Regions from separate parts of the Micromonospora sp. NPDC005171 genome, predicted to be linked through region 1. Evidence: riboswitches for the same ligand, from Rfam matches in the RefSeq annotation. Region 1 holds a riboswitch; the other holds the start of a gene.
The links. Region 1 has a riboswitch for cobalamin ahead of bluB (5,6-dimethylbenzimidazole synthase). Riboswitches for the same ligand answer to the same signal wherever they lie in the genome.
Positions count from the first base shown of each region.

Region 2: another riboswitch for cobalamin. It lies ahead of cobN (cobaltochelatase subunit CobN); the one in region 1 lies ahead of bluB (5,6-dimethylbenzimidazole synthase).

Region 1 is NZ_JBEXIM010000022.1:72,635-76,841, reverse strand. Features, by position in the region: gene ABZU74_RS23150 (hypothetical protein) at 1-1,123, shown strand, start outside; partial or broken gene ABZU74_RS23145 (helix-turn-helix domain-containing protein) at 1,163-1,447, shown strand; gene bluB (5,6-dimethylbenzimidazole synthase) at 1,582-2,211, opposite strand; cobalamin riboswitch at 2,241-2,441, opposite strand; gene metH (methionine synthase) at 2,941-4,207, shown strand, end outside.
Region 2 is NZ_JBEXIM010000045.1:24,959-29,165, forward strand. Features, by position in the region: gene ABZU74_RS30155 (MFS transporter) at 1-475, opposite strand, end outside; gene ABZU74_RS30160 (helix-turn-helix domain-containing protein) at 570-1,529, shown strand; cobalamin riboswitch at 2,160-2,289, shown strand; gene cobN (cobaltochelatase subunit CobN) at 2,623-4,207, shown strand, end outside.

The sequences.
Region 1 (4,207 bases):
CGGTGCGTTGGGCAGCGCAGAACCACTACGCCCGGAGGCGTATCAGCGGGCGCGGGCGGTGCTGCGGGCGGCTATGACCGACCCCGGAACCGTGCGGCTGCTGGGCGCGATATCAGCGGAGGACACGACTATGGAGGCGACTTCAACCATGGAAACGACGACAACCACGCGGGACCGCGAATCCAGCCCGGCGATTCAGCGCCGCCGCCGGATCGGTATCGCCGGCCGATGGGGTATCGGCGCCGGGGTGGCGGTTACCGCAGCGGCGGCAGTCGTCGCTGTGGTGCTGAACTCGTCGGCAACCGGGGTCACGGACGCCGGCAAGGATTCGTCGGCCGCCACCTCGGGCTCGACCACCGTCGACGGGTCCGCCGAGCGCGCGCCGCTGATGACCCTGGCCGGGTCCATCAAGACGGTCACCCCGTCGGCGGGCGACGCGTGGCTGGTGAAGGCGACGCAGGTCCACGGCACCAAGACCATGCAGGTCGTCTACACGCTGTACACCGACGGTCACGCGATCTATACGGGCAACAGCGTGAAGGACATCAAGCGTGCGATCACGCGTCATCAGGACCAGATGACGGACGGCGGCTACGCTCCGCTCCTCAAGGCAGCCGTCGCCGCGGCGGAGAGCAGCCCGGCCGACGGCCGGACCCAGATGCTCAAGGCAGCCAAGGATCCGCTGGTGGGCCTCGACCCCGCAGCGCAGAAGGCGGTGTGGGACAAGCAGCAGGCGGACGCCCAGGTGATCATCAAGCAGAAGGGCGGCAACGCCGAGCCAAAGCCGTACAGCCCCCAGGCCGTTCAGCGGCACTTCGACAACGCCCTGTGGACGTACAGCACCCAAGCGCTGTCCGCTGGCGACGGCAACACGCAGGTCCGGGCCGGTGTGCTGCGTCTGCTGTCCACCATCTCCGCGGTCAGCGTCAAGAACTCGACCACCCACGGCAAGGCCACGCTGACGATCACCGCCGGCCCCGAGGTGTTCGGCGGCCAGGGCAGCGAGGTGCTGACCATCGACGCCAAGACCGGCATGCTGGTCAAGAACGTCTCCACCGTGCCGGGCCTGCCCCAGGCCTCCACGAACTACGAATCCTCCCGCGTGGCGAAGGCCGACCTGTAGGCAGGGAACTCTCACGCACCAGCATTCCGGCAGACGGGCGTGACGCGCCCGGCGTTCGGTAACGGTACGGGCCGCCTCGAGGCGGCCCGTACCGTCCTTCTGTTGTTCGCACGGCACAGTCATGCTGCTCCCTTACGCGCACGTCTGCGCGTGGCGCGTCTGGTCTTGGACGAGGGCTGGCCCGTCGCTCAGGCGGCACGGTGTTATGACGGCTCCGGGCGGACCGCGAAACGCTGGACAGATCGCTACCGCGAGCAGGGCGCTGACGGTATGCGGGACCGGATCGTCACGCCCGCACCACAGCCCGACGCGGACACCGCAGCCCCTGGTCGGCAAGGTCGTGCACTTGCGCGTCAAGCAGCGCCTCGGCCCCGTCCAGATCGGCAGGCGCCTCGACATGCAGGCCTCGAAAATGCACGCGGGGTGGCTGGCGCGGGAGCGCCGTCAGAACCACTCGGTCACTCCGTCGTCCAACGATCGTGGTGGATCACCGATGACGCCGGGCGTCGCTGGCGCCAGCCGTGCCGCTCCAGGTCCGGCGTCTGCTCCAGATGGGTGACCGGGCCGAGGCAGAGCCACGCCACCGGGCGGACGGTGGCCGGGATGCCGAGCAGGTCGCGTAGGAACGGCTCCCGGTAGAACGAGACCCAGCCGACCCCGAGTTGCTCGGCGGTTGCGGCCAGCCACAGGTTCTGGATCGCCAGACAGACCGAGTAGAGGCCGGCGTCGGCGATCGCGTGACGGCCGAGCACGGCCGGTCCGCCCCGCTCGGGGTCGTACGTGACTACGACTGACATCGTCGACTCACGTACGCCATCGATTTTGATCCGGTTGAAGCGTTCCGCCGCCGCACTCTCGAGAGTGGCCGCGAAGGTGTCCCGTTCCCGCTGCACGTGCCGGTGGAACTCCTGCCGCAGCTCGGGATCGCGGACCAGGATGAAGTCCCAGGGCTGGGAGAGGCCGACGCTCGGCGCGGCGTGCGCCGCCGTGAGGACCCGGTTCAACGTCTCGTCGGGGATCGGCGCCCCGGTGAACTGGGCACGTACGTCCCGGCGGCGGTGGATGGTCTCGTAGAGTCCGGTGTTCAAGGCAGGCTCCCGCTGCGCTCGTGCCCCTGACGGGGTCGATGACGCGAGGCCGGTCTTCGGACTCCCGGATCTACGCTGGTCACCCGCCTTCCCAACCCCGCAGGGTCAGTGGCTGCGTCTGGTACGCGTGGGCGGCAGCTCCCCGGTCACCGCGGCGGGCCCGTGCCGGACTCACACCGGCTTCCCGATTCTCCCCACTCGCGCAGGGCACCTCGCAACGTTTGTGCCACCGCAGACCTTAACGGTCCCGACGAACATGGGACGAACCTCGCCATGAATATTCGGCATACCGCTACGCCGTTGCCGGTCGGAGTGAACTTTGCCTGCGCGTCCTCCGTCCAGTCGGATGCTTCGGCTCGGCGACTGCGGAGGACGCGCCACCGTCATACCGACTTCTCCAACCCCGCAGCTCAGAAGTGATCCGCGCCGGCGGGACGGCGCCGAGTTCGGACCTCCTACTGAGCGGATAACGCCGCGTCGTCGTTTCGTACGGCGATGTGGCCCCGCCGCTACATCGCCCGTGAAGGGCGGTGCTCGTCACGATCGGGCTTGCCGCGTGATCGCAGCAGCCAGACGCCGACGCCGCACGGGGGCGTCCAGGCAAACGGATCGGGTAGCATCTGCCTGTCGGTCGAGAGGCGCTGCGACGGGCGGAGCCCGCCACGCTCGGCCCTCATTTCTTCAACAAGGGCGCCTCCGAGCTTCGGAGGTGGCCGCTTGAGCGCGTCATTGAGCCAGAGAGACAATGCATCGTCGCTGCGGCAGCTGATGTCCCAGCGTGTTCTGGTGTTGGACGGCGCCTGGGGAACGATGTTGCAGGGCGCGCAGCTCACCGCCGCAGACTATCGAGGCGACCTGATCGTCGACCATCCGCAGGACGTCAGCGGTGATCCCGACCTGCTCAACCTCACCCGGCCAGACGTCATTCTGGACGTACACCGGCGGTATCTGGCCGCCGGCGCCGACATCACCACCACCAATACTTTCACGGCGACGAGCATCGGCCAGGCCGACTACGGGCTCCAGTCACTGGTTCGTGAGATGAACGTTCAGGGTGCGCGGCTGGCCCGGCAGGCGGCGGACGAGTTCGGTGGCCGGTTCGTGGCCGGCTCGGTCGGGCCGCTGAACGTGACGCTGTCGCTGTCGCCGCGGGTCGACGACCCGGCGTATCGCGCCGTCGACTTCGACGGAGTGCGCGCGGCGTACGCGGAGCAGATCTCGGCCCTGGCCGAGGGCGGTGTCGACCTGCTTTTGATCGAGACGATCTTCGACACGTTGAACGCGAAGGCCGCAATCGCCGCGGCCCGTGAGGTCGCGCCGCAGCTGCCGTTGTGGATCTCCGTGACCATTGTCGACCTCAGCGGCCGGACCCTGTCGGGGCAGACCGTGGAGGCTTTCTGGCGCTCGATAGAGCGGGCCGATCCGCTGGTCGTCGGCGTGAACTGCTCGCTGGGCGCGGCCGAGATGCGCCCGCATGTCGAGGAGCTTTCCAAGATCGCCGGAACCTACGTGGCGTGTCACCCCAACGCCGGTCTGCCGAACGCTTTCGGCGGCTACGACCAGACGCCGGAGGAGACCGCCGGCCTGCTCGGCGAGTTTGCCGCGTCCGGCTTGCTCAACATCGCCGGCGGCTGCTGCGGCACCTCACCGGACCACATCGCCCGGATCGTCGCCGCCGTGGCCGGCACACCGCCACGGACGGTTGCCGCCCTGCCGGAAACCACCCGGTTCAGTGGGTTGGAGCCGTTCGCGATCGGACCCGACACCGGATTCGTGATGATCGGTGAGCGCACCAATGTCACCGGCTCGGCCAAGTTCCGCCGGCTCATCGAGTCGGACAACTATCAGGGCGCGGTCGACGTGGCCCTGGAGCAGGTCCGCGGCGGTGCCAACCTGCTCGACGTCAACATGGACGCGGACCTGCTCGACAGCGAGCGTGCCATGACGACCTTCCTCAACCTCATCGCCACCGAGCCGGAGGTCGCCCGGATCCCAG
Region 2 (4,207 bases), on a different contig from region 1:
CGGCCAGCAGTCCACCCAGCGGGGGCCCGATGAACTCGTTGGCCGCGGTCTCGGTCGCGGTCAACTTCGCGAACGCGGATTCCATGCGGTTGCGGGGTACGACCATCGGCACGACCGCCATCCGGGTGGTGTCGGCGAATACCTCGGCGGTGCCGAGAAGCAGCGCCCCCGCGTACAGGCCGGCCAGCGGAAGGCTGCCCAGGACGAGGGCACCCATGAGCACGGCCAGGACCAGGGCGCGCGCGGCGGCCATCGTCATGATCAGGTGCCGGCGATCCACCCGGTCGGCGAGGGCGCCGGCGGGCAGTGAGAAGAGCAACCAGGGCAGGGTGTTGGCCAGGGTGGCGGCGGCGACCAGCGCAACGGAGTCCGTCAGCGAGACGGCCATTAGCGGCAGTGTCAGCTTGACGACGCCGTCAGCCAGGTTGGTGACGGCGGCACCGCCCCACAGAGCGTTGAAGTTCCGCGTGCTCACGGTCGTCGGGTGGCCTGGGAGGGTGTCGCTGTGCATGGCCGGGAGCTTGGGACATCCCGCGGCGCCTCCCTAGAGTTTCGACCGGAGGCGAAACGTGGCGGTGTTCCTGGTCGACGCCGAAGTGATGGCGCAGGCGCGTTTCGGCACCTCGCAGCTCACCGAGACGTTGGGGGCGCTGAATATCCTGCGCCGAGGTCAGCCGCTGCCGTGGCATCGGGTCTGGCGGGACCAGCATGTCGACGCCTTCCAGGGCCATCTCGACGATGATCCGGTGACCAGGGCCCTTCTGGCGCACGCGATATCGTCCTCCTGGATGGCCGACTTCCTGACGGTGCCGCCCGCCCGTCCGGACATGACGCTGGACGACGAGCTCGTGGAGCTGGAGTCGCTGTCGGACGACCGGATCCGCGCCGATCTGGCCCACGTACGTTCCCCGTTGGCCCCGGAATTGCGCGGGTCCGGGTTGGCGAGCCGGACAGCCGCTCTTCTGCGCTGGGTCTGGCGCCACACCGTCGAGGCGGACTGGCCGCGCCGGCAGTCGGTGCTGCGTGCCGACGTGGTGTCCCGGATCTCCCGCCTGGGCAGGGACGGATGGTCCGGGGTCATCAACGACATGCGGCCCGGCACGCGCTGGCTGGGCAACGGCCGGCTGCAGGTCGAGGAGCGGCCTTACCCACCGTCCGACGTGCGCGGCGGGACGCTGACGTTCTTCGCGGCCCACTGCCGGGGAGGCTGGATCTCCTGGAGATTGCCCGACCGCTTCGGAATCGTCTATCCAGTGACGGGAATCTTCGCCGAGGAGGCTCTCACCACACCGGATTCTCTGCGCCGCCTGCTGGGAAACTCGCGGAGCACGATTCTGGTGCAGGCGGCTGAGCCGGTCAGCACCACGGCAGTGGTCGCCGCGACCGGGCTGCCGCTCGGCACGGTCGGTGGTCATCTGCGCGTGCTGACCGAGGCCGGTCTGCTTCAGAAGCGCCGGTCGGGCCGGGAGGTCCTCTACTGGTGGACGGAGACCGCCCGAACGCTCGTGGCCGGGGCCTCATCGTTCTGACGGGGCACGGCGTGTCGGCGCGAGGTGCCCGCCTCCGTGTGCCCGGCGGGGCGGTGCCGCCGGGGTCAGGTCGAGGTCGAGGCCGTCCTCCGGCCGGCGCAGATGTGCCAGCGGCGGCCAGCGCGGCCTGGGTGTCGCCGGCGGGCGCGGGGCTCTGCCCGGCGTCGATCATCACACTGCCGCGTTCGTCGACGACGACGGCGACGCCGGCGTGGACCGCCTCCGGGTCCGGATCGCCCGGACAGAGCCAGACCCGACCGGCGAGGTGGTGGAACTGCGGGGCGACCAAGGAGATCGACCTCCGAGATTGATCACGGACACTGGTGTGGCGATCGCCGACCCTCGGTGAGGGTGTCGGCCGGCATCGCGCTGCCGGATGATCGGCGCAGGTCAGAGTTCGTTCGGCCGTCCTTTGCTCTGCTTACCTATAGGCACCAGTGACGCTCCGTGTCCGGTGCGCATAGGTAAGCAGAGCAAAGGACGTCGGGCATTGATCTGGGGCATTGCGGCGTGCGGATTCACGCTCGCGCCAATCGCCGAATCTCGATGAGTTCCACCCGCCTGGTAGGGCCTGACCGGCGTTGACCGGCGGCGCGGCGGTGTGGCAGCATTCGCGGCCTGACGGCAGTGAAGGAAGTCGGTGCGAATCCGACGCGGTCCCGCCACTGTCACCGGGGAGCGATCCCCCCTCGTGAGTCACGGCCGTGTGTCTGCGGTTGGAAGGCCGGGGGAGAGCGTCGATCCGGAAGCCAGGATACTTCGGCCGTCGGGACGTACCCCAGGGCGTGGACACCCGAGGAGGACCCGATGACGCACGGCGTCTCATTCATCGACGAGCATCGTCATAACCTGTGCACAGGGCGCCGCAGCGCGCCCGGAACCGGGCGCGCCCGCACGCCAAGGGCCGGCCGTCGCGGCGTGCGCCAGGCCGCCGGCTTCCGGTACCGCTGAGCCGAGCGCCCGCCGCTGACCGGCCCCGACGCCCGCGTCGGCGCGTCGTTCGCCCGGGCCGTCGTACCGGCTGACGCCGTACCCGTCCGCATCGTCCCGGTCGCCCCCTCGGGGCCCAGGGCGTCACTTTCCGGAGCCAACCGTGCGCATCCTGCTGCTGTCCACCGCCGACACCGACCTGCTGGCCGCCCGCGCCAGCAACGCCGACTACCGGTTGGCGAACCCCGCGCGGGTCACCGTCGAGGAGGTGCCCGCCCTGCTCGACGGGGTCGCCCTCGTCGTCGTACGCCTGCTCGGCGGTCGGCAGGCGTGGCCGGACGGCCTCGCCGCGGTGCTCGCCACCGGAGTGCCGACGGTCGTGCTCGGCGGTGAGGCGCTACCCGACGCGGAGCTGATGGCCATCTCCACGGTGCCGTCCGGGGTCGTCACCCAGGCGCTGGCCTACCTGGTGGAGGGCGGGCCGGACAACCTGGGGCAGTTGGCCCGGTTCCTGTCCGACACGGTGCTGCTCACCGGCGAGGGCTTCGCCCCGCCCGCCCCCACCCCGGCGTACGGGGTGCACGGCGAACACCCCGCCGACCCGGACCGGCCCACGGTGGGAATCGTCTTCTACCGGGCGCACGCCCTCGCCGGCAACACCGGATTCGTCGACGTGCTGGCCGAGGCGGTGCGAACGGCCGGCGGCAACCCGCTGCCGATCTTCTGCGGCTCGCTGCGCGGGCTGACCGCGGGCGCCGGCCCACTCGGACTCTTCGCCCGCTGTGACGCGCTGCTGGTCACGGTGCTCGCGGCCGGCGGCGCGGTCGCCGCGGACGCCTCCGGTGGCGGCGACGAGGACGCCTGGGACGTCGGCGCCCTGGCCGCCCTGGACGTGCCGGTCATCCAGGCGCTCTGCCTCACCAGCACCCGCGCGCAGTGGGCCGACAGCGACGCCGGACTGTCCCCGTTGGACGCCGCCATGCAGGTGGCCATCCCCGAGTTCGACGGCCGGATCGTCACAGTGCCGTTCTCGTTCAAGCAGATCGACGCCGACGGACTCTCGGTCTACGCCGCCGACCCCGAACGGGCCGCCCGCGTCGCCGGGATCGCGGTCCGCCACGCCCGGCTGCGGTACGTGCCGCACGCCGACAAGCGGGTCGCCGTGGTGCTCAGCTCGTACCCCACCAAGCACTCCCGGGTCGGTAACGCCGTCGGGTTGGACACCCCGGCCTCGGCGGTCAGACTGTTCGCCGCGCTCGTCGAGGCCGGCTACGACCTCGGTGACGCGCCGCCGCCCGACGACGGCGACGCGCTGATCCACGCGCTGATCGCCGCCGGTGGCCACGACGTGGAGTGGCTCACCCCGGAGCAGTTGGCCGCCGCCGAGGCCCGGATACCGGGGTCGACGTACCGGCGCTGGTTCGACCAGGTCCCGGTCGAGCTGCGCGAGCGGATGCGGGAGCACTGGGGTGAGCCGCCCGGCGAGCTGTACACCGAGGGCGGCGACATCGTCCTCGCCGGGCTGCGCTTCGGCAACGTGGTGCTGCTGATCCAGCCGCCCCGCGGCTTCGGGGAGAACCCGATCGCCATCTACCACGACCCGGACCTGCCGCCGAGTCACCACTACCTGGCCGCGTACCGCTGGTTGACCGCCGCCGTCGCGGACGGCGGCTTCGGCGCGGACGCCGTGGTGCACCTGGGCAAACACGGCACCCTGGAGTGGCTGCCCGGCAAGGGACTCGGCCTGG